Regions from separate parts of the Pseudomonas sp. FG86 genome, predicted to be linked through region 3. Evidence: riboswitches for the same ligand, from Rfam matches in the RefSeq annotation. Region 3 holds a riboswitch; each other region holds the start of a gene.

What was found. Region 3 has a riboswitch for cobalamin ahead of cobO (cob(I)yrinic acid a,c-diamide adenosyltransferase). Riboswitches for the same ligand answer to the same signal wherever they lie in the genome.
Positions count from the first base shown of each region.
Region 1: linked by a shared signal. The riboswitch ahead of cobW (cobalamin biosynthesis protein CobW) and the one ahead of cobO (cob(I)yrinic acid a,c-diamide adenosyltransferase) in region 3 are both predicted to bind cobalamin.
Region 2: linked by a shared signal. The riboswitch ahead of ACODSV_RS32395 (ABC transporter substrate-binding protein) and the one ahead of cobO (cob(I)yrinic acid a,c-diamide adenosyltransferase) in region 3 are both predicted to bind cobalamin.

Region 1 covers NZ_JBMDIS010000029.1:43,791-51,099, reverse strand. The annotation lists gene cobM (precorrin-4 C(11)-methyltransferase) at 1-248, opposite strand, end outside; gene ACODSV_RS19255 (cobalamin biosynthesis protein) at 319-711, opposite strand; gene ACODSV_RS19250 (CbtA family protein) at 708-1,412, opposite strand; gene ACODSV_RS19245 (CbtB domain-containing protein) at 1,424-1,612, opposite strand; cobalamin riboswitch at 1,709-1,913, opposite strand; cobalamin riboswitch at 1,955-2,154, shown strand; gene cobW (cobalamin biosynthesis protein CobW) at 2,247-3,314, shown strand; gene cobN (cobaltochelatase subunit CobN) at 3,318-7,079, shown strand; gene ACODSV_RS19230 (magnesium chelatase ATPase subunit I) at 7,191-7,309, shown strand, end outside.
Region 2 covers NZ_JBMDIS010000104.1:9,200-16,508, reverse strand. The annotation lists gene chrA (chromate efflux transporter) at 1-536, opposite strand, end outside; gene tspO (tryptophan-rich sensory protein TspO) at 734-1,174, shown strand; gene ACODSV_RS32410 (alpha/beta hydrolase fold domain-containing protein) at 1,174-2,100, shown strand; gene ACODSV_RS32405 (ABC transporter ATP-binding protein) at 2,482-3,246, opposite strand; gene ACODSV_RS32400 (FecCD family ABC transporter permease) at 3,243-4,247, opposite strand; gene ACODSV_RS32395 (ABC transporter substrate-binding protein) at 4,244-5,254, opposite strand; cobalamin riboswitch at 5,369-5,563, opposite strand; gene ACODSV_RS32390 (DNA/RNA non-specific endonuclease) at 5,646-6,575, opposite strand; gene ACODSV_RS32385 (M4 family metallopeptidase) at 6,708-7,309, shown strand, end outside.
Region 3 covers NZ_JBMDIS010000006.1:54,210-61,518, forward strand. The annotation lists gene ACODSV_RS05840 (cobyric acid synthase) at 1-542, opposite strand, end outside; gene cobD (threonine-phosphate decarboxylase CobD) at 539-1,528, opposite strand; gene cbiB (adenosylcobinamide-phosphate synthase CbiB) at 1,521-2,429, opposite strand; gene bluB (5,6-dimethylbenzimidazole synthase) at 2,426-3,076, opposite strand; gene ACODSV_RS05860 (cobyrinic acid a,c-diamide synthase CobB) at 3,069-4,391, opposite strand; gene cobO (cob(I)yrinic acid a,c-diamide adenosyltransferase) at 4,388-4,999, opposite strand; cobalamin riboswitch at 5,079-5,327, opposite strand; gene ACODSV_RS05870 (PQQ-dependent sugar dehydrogenase) at 5,427-6,740, shown strand; gene ACODSV_RS05875 (C40 family peptidase) at 6,874-7,309, opposite strand, start outside.

The DNA of each region.
Region 1 (7,309 bases), on a different contig from region 3:
GGATCGCCGGAATGCACCCGCGCCACATCCTGGCCGTTGGCGTGGGCGGCCTTGATCAGCTCGATGATCTGCTCCAGGTGCAGTTCGGCGCTGTTGACCACCTGTTGCGCTTGATGCCCCTCCAGCACGGCCGCCGGTACCAGCGAACCGGCATAGATGATCACCGGGCAACTGCGGATCAGCCGTTGGCCTTTGACAGTGATCAATTCCGGGTCGCCGGGGCCGGCACCGATGAAGTAGACGGTCATGGAGGATTCCTGTCGAAAAACGGGCGAGCATGAAGATTGCTCATGATCGGAAGACGCAATTATCGATTTTTCAGCCGGCGCAGGCCAATGCAAAGGTGGCCTGGGCGGTTTTCTTGCGGGTGATCAGCAAGCGGGCGGGGCCTGGGGAGAGCTGTTCGGCCAGGGCCAGGGCGGCGCTTTCGGCGATGCCGTAACAGCCGGTGTGGGCAAAGGCGACCGCTGATTTATGGCTCAGACGGCCTTCATACGCGGCCAACTGTTCGGCGCTGAAGCACTGCAATGGCAGGTTCAACCTGCGCGCCAGGGCCAGTAACCCCGGCTCGTCCTGTTTGCGGTCGAGACTCGCCAGTGCGGTGATGTGCTGGCGCTCGATACCCGCTTCGGCGAGGGCCGTGTCAAACAGCGCCAGCAGGGCGTGCAATTCGCAGCCCCGCTGGCAACCGAGGCCGACCGCGAGTTTCATGCCGAGTATTGATCGTCGCGGTTGCGGCGAAACAACCAGGCGCTGATCAGGCCCAGGGCCAGCCAGAAGGCGACGTTGGTCAACTGCGAGGCGATCTTGAATTGTGCTTCCAGTGCCTCTGGCGCCAGCATCGAATGCACTTGCGGCTGCGGGGCGCCGATTACGTGAGGCACCACGAGGATCGCCACGCCCAGCCCTTTAAGCAGCCAGTTGCCACCGAACACCAACAGCGCAATACCGGCCGCAGTGGAGGCGGCCGTGCCGATCCACCAGATCTGGCGTTGCGCCAGGTCGGCGGCGGCCGTGCCCGGCAGCTCGGGCGGCAGGCCCAGGGTCGGCGCCAACACAAAGGTCGCGTAGCCGGCCAGGCCCCACAGCAAGCCTTGGGCCGTGCGGGTCGGTGCGCGCAGGGTATAGAGGCCGGCCAGCATCAGGGCGAAGCCGACGGCGACCACCAGGTTGCCGCCGGTGGTCGACAGCACGCGCTGCCAGCCGTCTTCCGGTTCCCAGGCTTCGGCGTCGTGGGTGTGCGCAGCGGCGCCAGCGGCATGCTCGTGCACGACTTCAGTCGCGGCCGGGGCCTTTTCGAAAGTTTCCGCCTGCAGAATCAGCGGAGCGACCCAGAAGCTTTGCAGCAGGGTCAGCAGCAGGGCGGCCAGCAAGCCGGTGAACCCTGCGGTTTGCGCAATACGTTTGATCATGTCGGCAGGTCTCAGTGGCACGGGAACGCGGCGCTGTGGCGGGTATCGTGGGCTGCGTTGTGCACCGCCTCGATATGCGAGAACCCGGCGAAATACACCAGGCACGCGCCCAGGATCGAGGCGCCGATGGCGGCGGTCAGGCGTTGGCTGAGGGTGGCGGTACTGCTGGCGGTGTGCGAAGTGCTGCTGATGATCGACATGGCGCGTCCCTATCGTGTTCAGGGTGAAACGAGCGCATGCAAACCCCGCGAGCCGGGCACGCAGGGTTTTAACAGCGCCCGCCCACCGCGGGTTTGTTATCTGATGTTATTCGGGCCGGTCTCCGGGCTTGCGAGGGACACTGGGTCTATAAAGCGTCGCCTTCCCATGCCGTACAGGCACAGTGGATCTGACGCTTCACTCGCTTACCGTTGCGGGGGCAGCACCGGACTGGTCATAAGGCTATGACTCACCGGTTTCCCGTTTCACCCTGTGAAGGGCACCCGAAACAAGGCGTGTAGGAAAGCATGCAGAGCGACGGTAGTCAAATTGACCGAGCCCCTGTAGCCTTGCACCTTCGAGGTTCTTCGGCCCAGGCCGAAGCTAAGAAGGGAACGCGGTTCAAGCCGCGGCTGCCCCCGCAACTGTGAAGGGTTTATCTGACTGCCACGCCACTGCCATTACGGCGGGAAGGCGCAGCCAGCGCCGGTCGCAAGATCCGCAAGCCCCAAGCCAGGAGACCTGCCTCGCAACCGATTTTCCAATTCAACCGGGCGGGGTGATCCGGTGACGAAATCTGCTGCTGCGCGCCACGCAGGGCCTATCGTCCCGTATGCCCGCCCCCAAGGGCATCCGATGAAAACACTGGCCAAACTTCCCGTCACTATCGTTACCGGCTTTCTCGGCTCGGGCAAAACCACCTTGCTGCGCCACATGCTCGACAACGCCCAGGGCCGTCGCATTGCGGTGATCGTCAACGAATTCGGCGAGTTGGGCATTGACGGTGAGATCCTCAAGCAATGCTCGATCGGTTGCACCGAGGAAGAAGCCAACGGCCGCGTGTATGAACTGGCGAACGGCTGCCTGTGCTGCACCGTCCAGGAAGAGTTCTTTCCGGTGATGCGCGAACTGGTGGCCCGTCGCGGCGACCTCGACCATATCCTCATCGAAACCTCGGGCCTGGCCTTGCCCAAGCCCCTGGTGCAAGCCTTCCAGTGGCCGGAAATCCGCAGCGCCTGCACCGTCGACGCGGTGATCACCGTGGTCGACAGCCCGGCGGTGGCCGCCGGCACCTTCGCCGCCTTCCCGGACCAGGTCGATGCCCAGCGCAAGCTTGATCCGAACCTGGACCACGAATCCCCGTTGCATGAACTGTTCGCCGACCAGTTGGCCAGCGCCGACCTGGTGATCCTCAACAAGTGCGACATGATCAACCCCGAGGACCTGGCCCGCGTGCGCCTGGAAGTGGCCGAAGAGCTGCCACCCGCGGTGAAGATCGTCGAAGCCAGCAGCGGTCGCCTGCCCCTGGACGTGCTGATCGGCCTGGGCGCCGGCTCCGAAGAGCATATCGACGGCCGCCACAGCCATCACGATCATCACCACGACGGTGAAGACGACCATGACCACGATCACGACGCGTTCGACTCCATCTCCATCGACCTGCCTCAGGCCGATGAGGCGCTGCTGCTCGACGCGCTGACCCAGTTGGTGGTGCAGCACGGCATCCTGCGTGTCAAAGGCTTCGCGGCGATTCCGAACAAGCCGATGCGCCTGCTGATCCAGGGCGTGGGCACGCGTTTCGACAAGCACTTCGACCGCGCCTGGGGGGCCGACGAGGCACGCATCACGCGCCTGGTGCTGATCGGCCAGGCGCTGGACGCGGCCGGCCTCGAAGCGCAATTGCGCGCAGCGCTCAACGTTTAACCCATGCACCTGCTCAGGACTCAACCCGGCGGCTTCGTCGCGGACGACAATATCGCCGACCTGGGGCAAACCCCCGCCGAGCTGGTGATTCTGTGCAGCGGCGATTCCAGCCTGGCGCTGCTGGCCGAAGCCGCCCAGCAGTTGCCCGAGGACTACCCGAGCCTGCGCCTGGCCAACCCCATGCAGGTGCAGAACCACGCCTCGGTCGATCTGTATGTCGATGAAGTGCTGCGCCATGCCAAGGTCATCCTGATTTCGCTGCATGGTGGCATCGGGTATTGGCGCTACGGTATCGAGCGCCTGGTGGCGCTGGCCGAGCGCGGCGTCACGTTGATCCTGGTGCCCGGTGATGACCGCCCTGACCCGGAACTCAGCGGCCTCAGCACCGTGGCCGCTGAGGCCCGCGACCGCTTGTGGCAGTACCTGCGCCAGGGTGGCCTGGGCAATGCCCTGGATTTTTATCGCTGCCTGGCCAGCGCTTATCTGCAGCGTGACTACGCCTGGGCCGAGCCACACACTCTGCCGCGCACTGCGATTTATCACCCGCATCAGGCCAATGCCCGCCTCAATGACTGGCAAATGGAGTGGCACCCGGAGTTTCCGGTGGCGGCGGTGCTGTTCTATCGCTCTCATTTGCAGGCGGCCAATACCGGCTTTATCGATGTGTTCTGCCAGCGTTTGCAGGCAGCGGGCCTTAACCCGTTGCCGGTGGCGGTGGCCAGTTTGAAAGAGCCCGGCTGCCTGGCGGTGGTCGAGGATTGGCTGGATGAAGTCAATGCGGCGGTGATTCTGAACACCACCGGCTTTGCCCAATCCAGCCCCGAAGCCCCCCATCTACGCCCGTTTCGCCGCAATATCCCGGTGATCCAGGCGATCTGCGCCCAGGACAACCAACCCGGCTGGCAAGCCAGCGAACAAGGCCTCGGCCCGCGCGACCTGGCGATGCACATTGCCTTGCCGGAGCTGGACGGGCGGATTATCAGCCGGCCGATCAGCTTCAAGGACCTGGCCTGGCGCAGTGAGCGCAGCCAGTCGGACGTGGTGTGCTACCGCGCCGCGCCCGAGCGTATGGACTTTGTTGCCGAACTGGCGCGACGTTGGGTCGAACTGGCGCGGGTGCCGAATGGGGATAAGCGTATCGCGCTGATCCTGGCCAACTACCCGACCCGTGATGGCCGCATCGGCAACGGCGTGGGCCTGGATACCCCGGCCGCCGCGCTGAATATCCTGCGCGCCCTGCACAGCGAAGGTTACCCGGTGCCGGAGACGCTTCCCGACAGCGGCACGGCGCTGATCCATGAACTGCTCGGCGGTGTCACCAACGACCTGGACAGCCTCGACCTGCGCCCCTGCCACCAAAGCCTGGGGCTGGACGACTACGCGGTGATGTTCAGCCGCTTGCCCGAGGCCAACCGCCAAGCGGTACTGGCGCGCTGGGGCTCGCCCGACAACGACCCGATGTGTCGCGACGGCCGCCTGATGATTGCCGGCCTGCGCCTGGGCCAGACGTTCGTCGGTATCCAGCCCGCACGCGGCTACCAGGTGGACGCCAGCGCGGTGTATCACGACCCGGACCTGGTACCGCCGCATGCTTACCTGGCGTTTTACTTCTGGTTGCGCCACACCTACGGCGCCCACGGCGTGATCCATGTCGGCAAGCACGGCAACCTGGAATGGCTGCCGGGCAAGGGCGTGGGGCTGTCGGAAAACTGCTGGCCCGACGCGTTGCTGGGCCCGCTGCCGAATATCTACCCGTTTATCGTCAACGACCCGGGCGAGGGCGCCCAAGCCAAGCGCCGCACCCAGGCGGTGATCATCGATCACCTGATGCCGCCGCTGACCCGTGCCGAAACCTATGGGCCGTTGCGCGACCTAGAGCTGTTGGCCGACGAATACTACGAGGCGCAATTGCTCGACCCGCGCCGCGCCCGTGAGCTGCAAAAAGACATCCTCAAGCTGGTGCGCGAAACCCGCATCGACCAGGAACTGGAACTGGACAGCGACGCCGACGCGGCGATCTGGTTGCCGCGCCTGGATACCTACCTGTGTGACTTGAAGGAATCGCAGATACGCGATGGCCTGCATGTGTTTGGCGAGTCGCCCGCAGGCCGCTTGCGTATCGATACCTTATTGGCGTTGCTGCGCATCCCGCGTGGCGACGGGCGTGGCCCGCAATCGAGTTTGCTGCGCGTATTGGCCAAGGCGTTCGAGCTGGGTTTCGATCCGCTGGACTGCGCCTTGGCCGAGCCGTGGACCGGTCGCCGGCCCCAGGTCCTGCAAACGATCGATCCACAGTCATGGCGTACCGCCGGCGACACCCGCGAGCGCCTGGAGCGCTACGCAGCGCGCTTGATCGAGCAGGCGCTGGAAGGCCCGCTCGAACAGTTGGAAGAACCGGGTTGGGAGGCTGTGAAAGCGGTCATCGAAAGCCTGCGCATCGTCGTGGCGCCGCGCCTGGATGCTTGTGGCCCCGCCGAAATGCGTGGCCTGCTGGATGCCTTGAGTGGTCGCTTTGTGCCCGCCGGGCCTAGTGGCGCGCCGAGCCGGGGGCGCCTGGACGTGCTGCCCACCGGGCGTAACTTTTTTACCGTGGACGTGCGTAACCTGCCGACCACCACAGCCTGGCGCATCGGTTTTCAATCGGCCAACCTGATTCTCGAGCGGCATTTGCAGGACCATGGCGACCACCTGCGCCAGCTTGGCCTGTCGGTGTGGGGCACCGCCACCATGCGTACCGGCGGCGACGATATCGCCCAGGCCATGGCGCTGATGGGCGTGCGCCCGGTGTGGGCCACGGGCAGCCAGCGCGTGGATGATTTTGAAATCCTGCCGATCAGCCTGCTGGATCGCCCGCGCGTCGACGTCACGCTGCGGGTTTCCGGGTTCTTTCGCGATGCCTTCGCTAACCTGATCCGCCTGTTCGACGCCGCAGTGCAGGCGGTGGCGGCGCTGGATGAACCGGACGACATGAACCCGCTGGCGGCCAAGGTGCGCAGCGAGCGTGCGGCGTTGCTTGAGTCGGGCCTGGACGAAGAGGCGGCGGCGAAGCAGGCTGGCTGGCGCATCTTTGGCGCCAAGCCCGGTGCCTATGGCGCAGGCGTGCAGGGTGCGATCGACGGCCGCCTGTGGCAAAGCCGCGAGGACCTGGCCGAGGTCTACCTGAACTGGGGCGGCTATGCTTACGGCGCTGGCGATGAAGGCACCGCCGCCCGCGAGCAGTTCGCCCAGCGACTGAGCCAGGTGCAGGCGGTGTTGCAGAACCAGGACAACCGCGAGCATGACCTGCTCGATTCAAATGACTACTACCAGTTCCAGGGTGGCATGCTTGCCGCCGTGGAAACCCTGAGTGGCGACAAGGCCGCCAGCTACCATGGCGACCACAGCCAGCCGGATTTGCCCAGGGTGCGTACCTTGAAGGAAGAGCTGAACCGGGTGATCCGTTCCCGCGCCGCCAACCCCAAGTGGATCGAAGGCGTGAAGCGCCACGGCTATAAAGGTGCGTTCGAGATGGCGGCGACCGTGGACAACCTGTTTGCCTTCGACGCCACCACCGCGTTGATCGACGATCACCAATACGCCTTGCTCGCCGACGCCTACCTGCTCGACCCCGATACCCGGGCGTTTGTGCAGCAGCACAACCCGGATGCCCTGCGCGACATGACCGAGCGCATGCTCGAAGCCCAGCAGCGGGGCATGTGGCAGGCGCCGGGGGCGTACCGTGAAGCCCTGGAAAACCTGTTGCTGGATATAGAAGAAGACAGTTAGAACACGAGATGCCCTTGCTGTGGCAAGCCAGGCTGTTGTGGCAATCGGGCTTGTTGTGGCAAGCCCGCTCGCCACAAGGTGCCTGCACAGCAGAATTAATAGAGAGCCCGGATGACTGATATTCCCCATTTCCCGCTGTCCGCCGTGGTCGGCGCCGAAAACCTGAAACTGGCGCTGTGCCTGACCGCCATCGACCCCAGGATCGGCGGCGTGCTGATCGAAGGCCCGCG
Region 2 (7,309 bases), on a different contig from region 3:
AGGCCAGCCACCGCCGCTGCGCTGATCACCCCGACCTGGCCCCACGCAGAGCTTTGCAGCAGGGCCACGCAGGCGGCGAGCAGCATCAGGGTGATGCGCGGTGCGTCGGTACACAGGTTGCGCGCCATGCCCCATACGGCCTGGGCGACCACCGCGACAGCCACCACCTTGAGGCCGTGCAGCGCGCCGGGCGGGATGGCGGTGCTGTGTTGGGCAATGCCCAGGGCAAACAGGATCAGCACGACGGCGGACGGCAGCGTAAACCCCAGCCACGCCGCCAGCGCTCCGCCGTAGCCGGCCCGCGACAGGCCGAGCGCGATGCCCACCTGGCTGCTGGCCGGGCCGGGCAGGAACTGGCACAGCGCGACCAAATCCCCATAGCTGCGCTCGCTCAGCCAACTGCGCCGGGTCACGAATTCGTGCCTGAAATAGCCCAGGTGCGCGACGGGACCGCCGAAGGAGGTCAGGCCCAGACGCAGGAAGATCAGGAACACTCCCCAGATGCGGGTGGGGCGATCAGTGGGAGAGTGGGCCAAGGTGGAGGGTCTCGATAAGGGCAAGATAGGCTAGGGTATCGAGGCACCTTAGCGAATTTTGATGACGCACAGAAGAGGCGCCCGCTCGCGCAAATCGCCACGCCGGATGGAATTTTTGCGCGCGTGCTGGAGTCATTGAAGATGCATGCAGAAAGACTTCCCCGTTGCACGCCACTGAACTCAGCCAAGGACAGACGATGACCTTCTTTATATTCCTCCTGGCTTGCGCCGCTGCCGCCAGCACCGGTGTCATTTTCAAACCCGGTGCCTGGTACGAATCCCTGGTCAAGCCCGGCTTCACCCCGCCCAACTGGCTGTTCCCGGTGGCCTGGAGCATTATCTACCTGCTGTTGGCCTGGGCCGGTTACCGCTTGAGCCTGATCCCCGACAGCCAGCCGGTGCTGGCATTGTGGGCGGCGCAGATTGCGTTGAACACGCTGTGGACACCGGTATTTTTCGGTGCGCATCAGTTGCTCGCCGGTATGCTGATCATCGTGTTGTTGTGGCTCACCGTCGCCGCAATGGTGGTATTGGCCGTGCGCCTGGACCTGATTACCGGGCTGATCCTGTTCCCGTACCTGGCGTGGCTGTGCGTGGCGGCGGCGTTGAATTTCTCGATTTTGCGCAATAACCGCTGATGGCCCATAAACCCTGGCCCGCCAGTGCGCCTGAACTGGCTCAAATGCGCCGCTTCAACCAAAAGCTCACTTGGCTGCCGCGCTTCAAAATCCGCAATCGCGTGACACCGCGTTTGATTCAGGCGCTGTTGCGGGTCAGTCAAACGTTCAAGCGGGCGCCGCTGGCCGAGACTCAATTCGTGGGCGCAGTCCCCGTGCGTATCTTGCGGCCGAGCGGCAAGCCCAAGGGCGTGGTGCTGGATATCCACGGCGGCGGTTGGGTGATCGGCAATGCGCAGATGGATGATGACCTCAACCTGGGCCTGGTGAACGCGTGCGAGGTGGCGGTGGTGTCGGTGGATTATCGGCTGGCGGTCGATACACCGATAGAAGGGCTGATGGAGGATTGTTTGAGCGCCGCGCGCTGGCTGTTGGGTGACTGCGCGGAATTTGCCGGGTTGCCGGTGATTGTCGTGGGGGAATCGGCCGGTGCGCACTTGGCGGCGGCGACATTGCTGGCATTGAAGCAGTGGCCGGATTTGCTCCAGCGCGTGATCGGTGCGGTGTTGTATTACGGCGTCTATGATTTGACCGGCACTCCCAGCGTACGCGCGGCGGGCCCGCAGACGTTGTTGCTGGATGGGCCTGGCATGGTGGACGCGTTGCGCAGGCTGACCCCAGGGTTGAGCGATGAGCAGCGGCGACAGCCACCGTTGTCGCCGTTGTATGGCGACTTCAGCGGGTTGCCGCCGGCGTTGATGTTTGTGGGGGCATTGGACCCGCTCAAGGATGACACCCTGCTTATCGCTGAGCGCTGGGGGACGGTGGAAGCCCATCTGCTGCCGGAGGCGGCTCATGGGTTTATCCATTTTCCGTTGGCGATCACCGAGAACGTGCTGGCCTATAGCCGGGCGTGGGTCGCGCGCCGGATCGCTGTAGCACCGTAAACCTGCCGCGGTTCTTGCCTGATGGGCCCTTGCTTCAAGAGGTACCCATCATGGGCTTTCGTATGACGGGCCTTGCCCTAATGCCAGTCAGTCAAGGAGGAAAACGAAGCGGGCTTGTTGTGGCGAGCGGGCTTGCCCCGCGTTGGGCTGCAAAGCAGCCCCAGTAAGGCCACCGCGTTTATACAGGCCTATTAAATCGTCAGGTTTTGGGGCCGCTTCGCGCCCCAACGCGGGGCAAGCCCGCTCGCCACAACAAGCCCGCTTTCCACAACAAGCCCGCTTTCCACAATTAGCCCGCTCTCCAGAATTACCGTTTTCCTCCTTGACTGACTGGCATTAGGGCTCGCCCCCGATGACACTGTTGGGCCGCGTTGTTAACTCTCAGTTTGGGCGCAACCGCAGTATCTGCGCGCCGTCGAACGGGTCTGTCAGGTAATGCGCCTGCACGCCGAAGGTTTCCTGCAGGCGTTGCGGCGTCAGCACCTCCAGCGGTTTGCCCAGTGCCACCAATCGCCCATGATCCAGCACGGCCAGGCGGTCACAGGTCAGCGCCTGGTTGAGGTCGTGCAGGGCGATCAAGGTGGTGACGGGTAACGCCTGCACGCCTTTCAAGATCGTCAGTTGATGCTGGATGTCCAGGTGATTGGTCGGCTCATCCAGCAACAGGATCTGTGGCCGTTGCGCCAGGGCGCGGGCGATGTGCACGCGTTGGCGCTCACCGCCGGAGAGGCTGCGCCAGGCGCGTTGGCTCAGGTGGGTGGCGTCGACGTCGTGCAGGGCCTGGCGCACGATGCGATCGTCTTCGCTGGACCACGGGCTCAGCGCCGACAACCACGGTGTGCGGCCCAGTGCCACGGCGTCGAAGACGCGGATGGCATCGTCGGTGTCGGCCTGTTGCTCCACCACCGCCAGGCGTTGCGCGATGGCGCGGCGGGACAGCGCGCCCAAACGCTCACCGCCCAGGTGCACCTCGCCGCTGGCCGGTGCGCGCAAGCCGGCGAGCAGTTTGAGCAGGGTCGATTTGCCGGAGCCGTTCGGCCCGACGATACCCAAGGTTTCCCCCGACTGGACTTCCAGGTGAATATCGCGCAGCAACTCGGCCTCTCGCACCTTGAAGCCCAGGGCCGTGCAACTCAGCACCGTCATCGCGCATTCCTCCGGCCGATCAGGATCAGCGCAAATACCGGCGCGCCGACGAGTGCGGTGACCACACCCACTGGAATGACCTGGCCCTTGATCAAGGTGCGTGACAGCACATCGGCTGCAATCAAAAACAACGCGCCACCCAAGGCGCTGGCCGGCAGCAAGCGTGAGTGCCCGGTACCGAGCAACAGGCGTGCGGCGTGGGGGATCACCAGGCCGACAAAACCAATGGAGCCGACAATCGACACCATCACCGCCGTGACCAACGCCGCGCAGCCCACCAGCACAAACTGTACGCGGCGCACCGGGATGCCGAGGGACGCCGCCGAGTCGCTGCCGAAGGTGAATGCATCCAGTGCGCGGCGGTGCCACAGGCACACCGCCAACCCCGCGACGGCCACCGGTACCGCCAGCCACACCGACGACCAACGCACGCCGCTGAGATTACCCAGCAACCAGAACAGGATGCCGCGCGCCTGTTCGGAGCTGGCGGACTTGGTGATCAGGAACGCGGTCAGCGCGTTGAACAGCTGCGAACCGGCGATGCCTGCCAGGATGATCTGGCCGGTGCCGCTCGACGACCCGCTGGCCCGGGCGAGCAAAATCACCAGCGCAAACGCCGCCATCGCCCCGGCAAAGGCGCCGGCGGACAGCGAGATCAAGCCACCGCCGACCCCCATCAGCACCACCAGGACTGCACCGGTCGAGGCGCCCGCACTGATGCCAAGCAGGTAGGGATCGGCCAAGGGGTTGCGCAACAACGACTGCAGAATCACCCCGCATGTGGCCAGCCCCGCACCGCAGGCGGCGGCGACCAGCGTGCGAGTGAGGCGATAGTTCCACACCACGCCTTCGTCGATAGGGTCCAGCGCGTAGCCGGCGGCCCACAGTTTATTGGCCAACACCTGGAGCACTACCTGTGGCTCGATGGCGGTTTCGCCGATGGCTACGCCGGCCAGTATGGCGATCAACAGCAGCGCCAGGGCGAGGAGCGTTCTGCTCATTTGGGCAGGTCGTAGCTGTCGATGGCGCTCGCCAGTTGGTCGAGCCCATCGAAAGTACGCACGCTGGCCTGTAGGGCCATGGCGTCAAGGATGATGATGCGGTTGTGTTTCACCGCGTCCATGTTGCGTGTCACCGGGTCGCTGCGCAGGAAGGCCAGTTTCTGTTCGTAGTTGTCGGCCGGGTAGCGGCGGCGGTCCATGCGCGCGATCACCAGGAAGGTGGGGTTGGCTTTGGCGAGGGTTTCCCAGCCGACGGCGGGCCACTCTTCATCGGACTGCACCACGTTGTGCAAGCCGAGGGTTTGCAGCATGAATTCGGGGACACCCTTGTGGCCGGCCACATAGGGATCGCTGGCCATTTCGGCGCTGGAGAACCACACCAGCGCACTGGCCTGTTTGAGGCCTTTGTTGCGGGCGGTGGCGACGGACTTGGCCAGGCGCGCCTTGAGCGCCTCGTTCAGTTGCTGGCCGCGGTCCGGCACGTCGAAAATCTCGGCCAGTTGGCTGATGCTTTTATATATGGTGTCGATGCGGAACGGCTCCAGGCGTGTGCCGTCGGCGCCCACCAGGTTGTTCTTGCCTTCGCAGTCGGACGGCAGCAGGTAGGTGGGGATCTTCAATTCATGAAACTGCTCGCGGGTGCCGACCACGCCTTGTGGGCCAACCACCCATTCCAACTCGGCGGCCACCAGTTGCGGGCGCTTGGCAATGACCGCTTCGAAGCTTGGCTCATTGTTGGCCAGGCGCTCGATGGTGTCGTTCTGTGCCTTGAACTGCGGCAACACGTTGTTGAACCACAACGCCGTGCCGACCACTGTGTTGCCCACACCCAGGGCGTAGAGCATTTCGGTCGCCGCCTGGCCAATGGTTACGCTGCGGGTGGGCGCTTGCTGAAAGGTCAGGGTGCTGCCGCAGTTCTCCAGCGTCAGCGGGTAGTGGGTGGGCGTCGCCTGGGCCAGGGCACAGAAGCCCAGGCCGGTGAGCAAGGCGGTAACGCGTGGCAGCATGGGGCAATCTCCTGGGAGCCGTACGTGGAACTGGGGAGGTACGGTTCGGAAATACGCCCTCGGACGCTGCGGTGGAGGCAGCCAAGGATGTCCTTCCCGGACACCCCGCCGGTTAGTGGTTTTACTGGGCCGGCAGGTCTCCTGACTGATGCGTCTTCACCCGGCTCCAGCCTTCCCGGAGGGTATCCAGTGGCGTTGAGGAGCAGGCTCGGCATCTACAGTTGCGGGGGCAGTTCCGATTGACGCGGGGGTACCGCGCTTCGGATTCCCTATTAGTCCCGTTTGGGAACCGGCGCAGTATGGTAGTCGATTGGGCTGGGGAGGGGGAACCGAATGGCGGCTTTCTGTAGGCGCGTGCAGGCTCGCGCCCACATAAAGCCGCGGTAGCCGGTCAGAGGCGTATATCTTCAGGGCCGCGGATCAGTGCTTCAATTCGCGTCCCCGTTGCGCGCTCTTCATTGCTGAAACCGTCGTAGTCGGCCAGGTTGGCGAAACGGATGCCGGTCAATTGCTCGATCTGGATCACACTGCGCCGGTAGGTCCGCAGTTGGCCAAATACCAGATCAAGCTGACCGAGTTCACGGCTCTGGTCGATCATGTAGGCGCTGGCAGAGGGCTTGCCGTCGTCGCCGAGGTAGGCCACCACTTTCCAGAATGCCTTGGGGATTTTCACGCCGCGGTAGACACGGTCGTCATCGGCCAACACCGGGCCGGTAAACACCGTGGCCCGGGCCTTCCAGCGTTGTGTGTTGTCGAGAATGTAGTCTTCGAGCTCCAGCCAGGTCTTCTGGTTGAACCCGCTCATCTGCGGCGAGCAATTGGTGAAATGGAACGTATCGAGGTTGGCGGTGTTGGCCTCGTCGCCCCAGTTGGGATCCTGTCGTCGCACCAGGTGGCCGCGATCCAGGCCGTTGTTGGTGTAGAGCTCGTCGCCGATCTGCGCGCTGATGGGCAGGCGGCCGTCGTAGGCCCAGGTGTCGTTGCTGCGAACGATATCCACCGCCTGTCCGCCGTCGATATTCACGCCCACATAGAGCGCCATCCGTCGGGAACGTGACAGGGTCACCGAGAAATGCGTGTAGTCCAGGCGCAGCGGCTGGACGTCAGTTGCCAATGCCTCATCCACCGTGGGCCACGGCACGGCGAAGCCGCTGAGAAAGTCGGGTGCGTAGCCACGCCGGTCCTGCAAATCCTTGGCGGGCGTCACACGGGGCGTCGCCGCCCTGGCTTCCATCAGGCTGGGGGTGGCCGGGATCAACGGGCGTAGATCGACGAGCCGGGGGCGGTGGGTCAGGTCAATTTTGGCTTTGCGTGCTGGCATCGCGAGTTCCTCGCAGTCTTGGGTAAACACGACTGCAACACAGGTTCATGACAATTAGGGCCAGGTGCCCGCAGCAGGGCTATCCTGAACCGGTGACCCGGACGTTCATTACCCGCCAAAAGGAGCCAGCCCATGTGTGTTCGCCACCCGCGCCAGGCGATTTTCTGCTTGATCCCGCCTTACATCCTCGACCAGATCGCGCGTAACGGTAATAAAACGCAACGGGACGTCGCGCTACGTACCCGTGCCAAGGACAGCACGTTCCGCTCGTTGCGCATGGTCGCCGAGCCCGCTCATGGCCCGGCCCGTATGGCCTTGGCCATGGGCGCCGGCAAACGGCGTTCGATCTACGGCGCCGAGGGCACGGATAGCCTGCCAGGCAAGCTGATCCGCGGCGAAGGGCAGCCCGCCAGCGGCGATGCGGCGGTAGACGAAGCTTATGACGGTTTGGGCGCCACGTTCGATTTTTTTGACCAGGTCTTCGACCGCAACTCCATCGACGATGCCGGTATGGCGCTGGACGCGACCGTGCATTTTGGCCAGAACTACAACAATGCGTTCTGGAACTCGACCCAGATGGTGTTTGGTGATGGCGATCAGCAATTATTCAACCGGTTCACGATCGCGCTTGATGTGATTGGCCATGAATTGGCCCACGGCGTGACCGAGGATGAAGCCAAACTGATGTATTTCAATCAATCCGGCGCCTTGAACGAGTCGTTGTCGGATGTGTT
Region 3 (7,309 bases):
AGCAATTCGAGGGTGCCGACCAGGTGGGCGAACACTCCACCCCGATTAATGTCGGCGATCAGCAGCACCGGGCAATCCACCGCCTCGGCAAAGCCCATGTTGGCGATGTCATTGGCGCGCAGGTTGATCTCTGCCGGGGAGCCCGCGCCTTCCACCATCACCACCGGGTAGGCTGCGCTCAACCGTGCATGGGAAGCCAGTACTGCCTGCATCGCGATGGCTTTGTAGTCGTGATAGGCCACCGCGTTCATGCTGGTCACCGCGCGCCCATGGATGATGACCTGGGAGCCGGTGTCGCTGTTGGGCTTGAGCAGCACCGGGTTCATGTCGGTGTGGGGCGCCAGGTTCGCCGCCTGGGCCTGCACCGCCTGGGCGCGACCGATCTCGCCGCCTTCGGCCGTCACGGCACTGTTGAGGGCCATGTTCTGCGGCTTGAACGGCACGACCGCCACGCCCTGGCGCACCAGCCAGCGGCATAGCGCGGTCACCAAGGTACTTTTGCCGGCATCGGAGGTGGTGCCCTGCACCATCAGCGTACTCATGCAACGTCCTTATAGGCGGTCAGCGCTTCATCCAGGCGCAGCCAGTCTGCTTCCGTGTCTGGCAGGCCGAAGCGCAGGCTGCTGTCGTGTACGAACAGACGCAGCAGGATGCCGCGCTGGGCCATGAATTCGTGCAGCCGTTCGGCGTGCGGGGTGATCAACCACTGGAACAGGGCGCAACCGCCCTGGGGCTGAAAACCATGCCGCTCCAACAATGCGAACAAGCGCTGGCCGGCTTCAATGCAACGCGCGCGCTGTTGAACCTGCCCGGCGGTGTCGCGCAGGCAGGCCTGGCCCAGTACTCGCGTCGGACCGCTGACGGCCCAAGGTCCGACCTGTTCGGCCAATAGCTTGAGCAACTTGCGTTCGGCCAGCACAAAACCCAGTCGAACGCCGGCCAGGCCGAAGAATTTACCGAACGAGCGCAGCACGATCAGGCCGACCTGATGGGCCTGGCCCGCCAGGCTCAACTGCGGGGTCACGTCCATAAAGGCTTCGTCCACCACCAGCCAACCGCCACGCTGGGCCAGCCGTGTATGCCAGTCGAGCAGGCGTTGCGGCGCCAGGCTCAGGCCCGTGGGGTTATTAGGGTTGACCACCACCAGCACATCAAGGCTGTCGAGAAAGAAATCGACCTCTTGTTCCTGCACTTCGCGCACCACGTAACCCGCGCGGCGCCAGGCCTCGGCGTGCTCGGCATAACACGGCGACAGCACGCCGACCTTGCCGGCACGCCGCAGGCGCGGCAGCAGCTGGATTGCCGCCTGGGAACCCGCCACCGGCAATACGTGCGCCACCCCGTAATATTCGCTCGCGGCCTGCTCCAGACCGTCGTCGGTTTCCGGCAAGCGTGCCCAGGCCCGCTGTGGGATCTCGGGGATCGGCCACGGCCATGGCGCCAGGCCACTGGACAGGTCGAGCCAATCGGCTTCGGCAATGCCGTATTGAATCGCCGCCTTGCGCAGGCGGCCGCCGTGTTCAAGCATAGAATTGCGCCCCTGCACATAGGATCAGCAACCACAACCATACGCCGCGTTGCACCAGTTGCCAGCCACGGTCGATGGCGTCGGCATCGGCCGGTGGACCTTCTCCCAACTGAGGGCGCTGGTGCACCTCACCATGATAAATCGCCGCACCGCCCAACTCGACGCCCAAGGCGCCTGCGCCAGCGGCCATCACCGGCCCGGCATTCGGGCTGTCCCAGGTCGGCCCCTGGGTGCGCCAGCACTTGAGCGCCAGTCGAGTCTTGCCCAGCAACGCGTAAGTCAAGGCCACCAGGCGCGCAGGCACATAGTTGAGTACATCGTCGATCTTCGCCGCGGCCCAGCCGAAGCGTTCGAAGCGTTCGTTGCGATAGCCCCACATCGCGTCGAGGGTGTTGCTCAGGCGGTAGAGCACCACACCCGGCACGCCGGCCACCACGAACCAGAACAGCGCAGCAAATATTGCGTCGCTGCCATTCTCCAGCACCGACTCGGTGGCGGCACGGGCGACTTCAGTACGGTCCAGTTCGCTGGTCTGGCGGCTGACCAGGTAGCTCACGCGCTTGCGGGCCTCATCCAGGTCATCGCTGCGCAGGGCCTGGGCCACCGGAATCACATGCTCGCCAAGGCTGCGCATGCCGAGGGCGCAGTACAGTGCGAGCACCTCCAACACCCAACCGATATAGGGTGCCCACGACAACGCGGTGGCCAACAGCGTCAACGGCACCACCGCTATCACCCACGCGGTCACGCCGTGGCTGCGCCAGCCACGGCCACCGCTATTGAAACGTTGCTCGATGCGTCCGGCGAAATTGCCAAACGCCACCAGCGGATGCCAGCGCCTGGGTTCACCCAGCAGCGCATCCAGCGCCACCGCGGCGACACACAGCAAGGCCACACTCATTGACTTACTCCCCACACATTCTCATACAACATGTCACTCAGCGGACGCGGTTCGGTCCAGCCTTCGAGCTGCAGCATCGGGGCCGGGTAGAAGGCGTCGACCGGCCCCAGGCACAGCACCGCCAGGGGTTTCGCGCCAGGCGGCAAACCCAGCAGGTCGGCCAGGGCCCGGGGTTCGAACAGCGAGACCCAGCCCATGCCCAAGCCCTCGACGCGCGCGGCCAGCCACAGATTCTGAATCGCGCAGGCCAGGGAGGCCATGTCCATTTCCGGCAAGGTACGTCGCCCGAAGATATGCCGCTCGCGATCGTCCATCAGCGCCGCCACCAGCACTTCGGCGCAGTCATGGATGCCTTCGACCTTGAGCTTCATGAATTCATCGGAGCGCTCGCCCAAGGCTTCGGCGGTGCGTATACGTTCTTCCTCCACCAGTTGCTGGATCTGCCCTCGTAGCTGGCGGTCGCTGATGCGGATAAAGCGCCAGGGCTGCATCAAGCCGACGCTGGGCGCCTGATGCGCGGCCTGGAGCAGGCGATGCAGCAAATGCGGGGCCACCGTGCCGCCGGTGAAATGGCGCATGTCACGGCGTTCGGCGATGGCGCGGTAAACGGCGTCGCGCTCGGCCGGGGGGAAAGCGTTGTCACTCATGGGACTGGGCTGACTCAAGGTCGGGCGCAAACAGCGCGGCAACCGCACGGGGATTGGAGGGGAAGTAGAAGTGCACGTAGGAAGCGGTCATCCGCCCTTGCCGATACACCGCCTCGGCACCCCGCCCGCCGTTGGGGCTCAAGCCACGGGCGATCGGTTGCCAGTCGGTGCTGGTCAGGGAATGGTGGTAGGTGTGCCCGCGCAATACGCCTTCCGGCAACTCGACGCTTTGCAGGGCAAGGGCCGCCAGTTTCTTCTGCATCACCGCATCCCCCTGCAACAGGCCGACCAGCTCGGCACGGGTGCCGTCGACATCGGTGAGCGAGTCCAGCAGGTAGAGCATGCCGCCACACTCGGCAAGCAAGGGTTTACCGGCAGCATGATGGGCACGGATGGCATCGAGCATCGAGGTGTTTTCCGCCAGCGCCTGGTGATGCAGCTCCGGGTACCCGCCTGGCAGATAGAGGCTGTCGGCCTCGGGCACTTGGCGATCATGAATCGGTGAGAAAAAGCGCAACTCGGCCCCCATCGCCCGCAATAGATCCAGGCTGGCGCCATAGGTGAAGGCAAAGGCTTCGTCACGGGCCACGGCGATGCGCACACCGGCGAGCAGCGGTTCGGCTTCGATCACTTCAGGCGCGGCGAAGGTCACCGGCGGCGGCAAGGCAACTTCACAACTGTTGCCCAGGGCCTGGGCAGCGGCGTCCAGGCGGACGTCGAGATCATTCAGTTCGCTGGCTTGCACCAGGCCAAGATGGCGGCTGGGCAACTCAATCCCGGTTTCACGGGACAACGCGCCGTACCAGCGCAAGCCTTCGGTGAGGCTCCCTTCGAGCAGTTGCGCATGGCGCAGGGTGCCGACACGGTTGGCCAACACACCGGCAAACGGCAAGTCCGGCTGATAACGCGCCAGGCCCAGGGCCAGGGCACCGAAGGTCTGGGCCATGGCGGTGCCGTCGATCACCGCCAGCACCGGCACACCGAAGTGCCGCGCCAGGTCAGCGCTGGACGGCGTACCGTCAAACAGGCCCATGACGCCTTCGATCAGGATCAGGTCGGCCTCCCCTGCCGCTTCCCACAGCAAGCGACGACTTTCCTGCTCGCCAACCATCCACATATCCAACTGATACACCGGCGCACCGCTGGCGCGTTCGTGGATCATCGGGTCGAGGAAGTCCGGGCCGCATTTGAACACGCGTACCTTGCGCCCCAGGTTGCGGTGCAAACGGGCCAGCGCAGCGGTGACCGTGGTTTTGCCCTGGCCGGACGCCGGTGCGGCGATCAGTACGGCCGGACAATGACGGGGCTGATTCAAAGTTCGACGCCCTTCTGTGCCTTGATACCGGCCTGGAACGCGTGCTTGAGCATGCCCATTTCGGTGACGGTGTCACCCATCTCGATCAACTCCGGCTTGGCGCCACGGCCGGTAACCACCACGTGCTGCATCGGCGGACGGGCTTGCAGGTCGCTCAGTACCTGGTCCAGGTCGAGGTAGCCATGCTTGAGGGCGATGTTCAGTTCATCCAACACCACCAGGCCGATGCTCGGGTCTTGCAGCAGTTCGCGAGACACGGCCCAGGCGGCCTCGGCGGCGGCGATGTCGCGCTGGCGGTCCTGGGTTTCCCAGGTGAAGCCTTCGCCCATGACGTGAAAGCGCACTTGTTCGGGGAAGCGCCGGAAGAACAATTCTTCGCCGGTGCTGTTACGGCCTTTGATGAACTGCACCACGCCGCACTGCATGCCGTGGCCCATGGCGCGCGCGAGCATGCCGAACGCAGAGCTGCTTTTGCCTTTGCCGTTGCCGGTCAGCACCAGCAGCAAACCGCATTCGTTCGGGGAATTGGCAATGCGCTCGTCAATCACGGCTTTTTTGCGCAGCATGCGCGCCAGGTGGCGTTCGTCGCGGTCGGGGGAATCGGTCATGGCAGCTCTCCGTTGGGGCTGGACAAAAACGGCGGGCAGGAAAAAACAAAAACAGACAGCCAAGCATCGCCCACCGTGATGCTGTTGGATGATCCAGGCCGGTCTCCGGACTCATGAGTGGCTCGCTTTATAGAAAGCAGGCCGACGCTGCGCCTTCCCATATCGCAGCGCGATACAGTGGCCAATAGCACCGTCTTGACTCATTTACCGTTGCGGGGGCAGCGCCGGAATTGCGGCAACACTGTGTACAAGTGCGCTCACTCACCGGCTTCCCTGTTTCACTCAGTCGACCCTTGGGTCACAGAGCACCTGAAACAAGTCGCGAAGGTTAGTGGGTTGGGGGGGGAGCGTCAATTAAAGCTGGCCTTGCACTTGAACCATCGTGCCGCAGCACTCCTCTACCCTTACAGGCATTCAGGAGAAAACCATGCATAAAACAAGACTCGCCCTACTGATCATGGTCGCAGGCACCCTCGCTGCCTGCGGAGAAAGCTCGACCTTGAAGGTATCGGATGGCACCGGCCCTTCGCCCCAACTGCCAGAGCCCAACAAGACCCTGATCCCCACCGTGAATATCGCCCCAGCCATTGGCTGGCCTGATGGCATGAAGCCAACCGCCGCCGCGGGCACCCAAGTGACAGCGTTCGCCGAAGGCCTGGATCACCCTCGCTGGCTGTATGTGCTACCCAATGGCGATGTGTTGGTGGCCGAAACCAATGCGCCGCCCAAGCCGGATGACGCCAAGGGCATTCGCGGCTGGGTAATGGAAAAGGTCATGGGCCGTGCCGGTGCCGGCGTGCCCAGCCCGAACCGCATCACCTTGCTGCGCGATGCCGATCACGATGGCGTCGCCGAGACCCGCACGGTCTTCCTGGAGAATCTCAACTCGCCGTTCGGCATGACCCTGGTGGGCAACGACCTCTACGTGGCCGACTCAGACAAGCTGCTGCGCTTTCCCTATCAACCGGGCGAAACCGCAATCACGCAGGCCGGCACCACGGTGGTCGACCTGCCGGGCGGCAGCATCAACCACCACTGGACGAAAAACGTGGTGGCCAGCAAGGACGGCAGCAAGTTGTATGTGAGCGTCGGTTCCAACAGCAACGTCGGCGAGAACGGCCTGGAAGCGGAACAAGGTCGGGCGGCGATCTGGGAAGTCGATCGCGCCAGTGGCCAGCACCGGATTTTCGCTTCGGGCCTGCGCAACCCCAACGGCATGGCCTGGGAACCGCAGAGCGGCAAGCTGTGGACCGCGGTCAACGAGCGCGATGAGATCGGCAGCGACCTGGTGCCGGACTACATCACCTCGGTCAAGGATGGCGCGTTTTATGGCTGGCCATTCAGCTACTACGGGCAACATGTGGATGTGCGTGTCACACCACAGGACCCGGCCCTGGTCGCCAAGGCGATCGCACCAGACTACGCCGTCGGCCCGCATACCGCTTCGCTGGGGCTGACCTTCGCCGAAGGCAGCAAATTACCTGCACCGTTCGTCAACGGCGCCTTTATCGGCCAGCACGGGTCATGGAACCGCAAGCCGCACAGTGGCTACAAGGTGATCTTTGTGCCGTTCGAAGGTGGCAAACCCAAGGGGCAGCCAGTGGACGTGCTGACCGGGTTCCTCGACAAGGATGAGAACGCTATGGGCCGGCCGGTGGGTGTGGTGATCGATCAGCAGGGGGACCTGCTGGTGGCGGATGATGTGGGGAATAAGGTGTGGCGGGTGTCTGCAGTTAAGTAACTTTTCTCAAGACCACCACAAAAAATGTGGGAGGGAGCTTGCTGCCGATGAGGGCGTGTCAGTCCATGCATTCAGTGACTGACACACCGCTATCGGGAGCAAGCCCCCTCCCACATTGGGTTCGGTGTCTGGCTTAGGGATTGCGGGCCAAGTGCTCAGCCGGCAATACGCGCTTGGCACTCAGGTAGGCGTTCTGCCAATAGGCTTTGGACAAGGTGTCCAGCTTCACCGTACCGCCCGTTTGTGGCGCATGCACAAAGCGCCCTTCGCCTACATAGATCCCGGCATGACTGACCTGTGATCCACCACCGGTGGCGAAGAACAGCAAGTCACCGGTCTGCAGGTTTTCTTCGCTGACATCCTGGGCGCGCATCACGATCAATTCGCGAGTGGTGCGCGGCAGGGAGATGCCAGCGGCATCGCGGTAGACGAAGCCGATCAAGCCACTGCAATCAAAACCCGAATCCGGCGTATTGCCGCCCCATCGGTAAGGCGTGCCGACCAGGCCCAGCGCGCGGAAGAGCACATCTTCAGCAGCAGGCGAGAAACTTTGGCTGGAATAGTTGAAC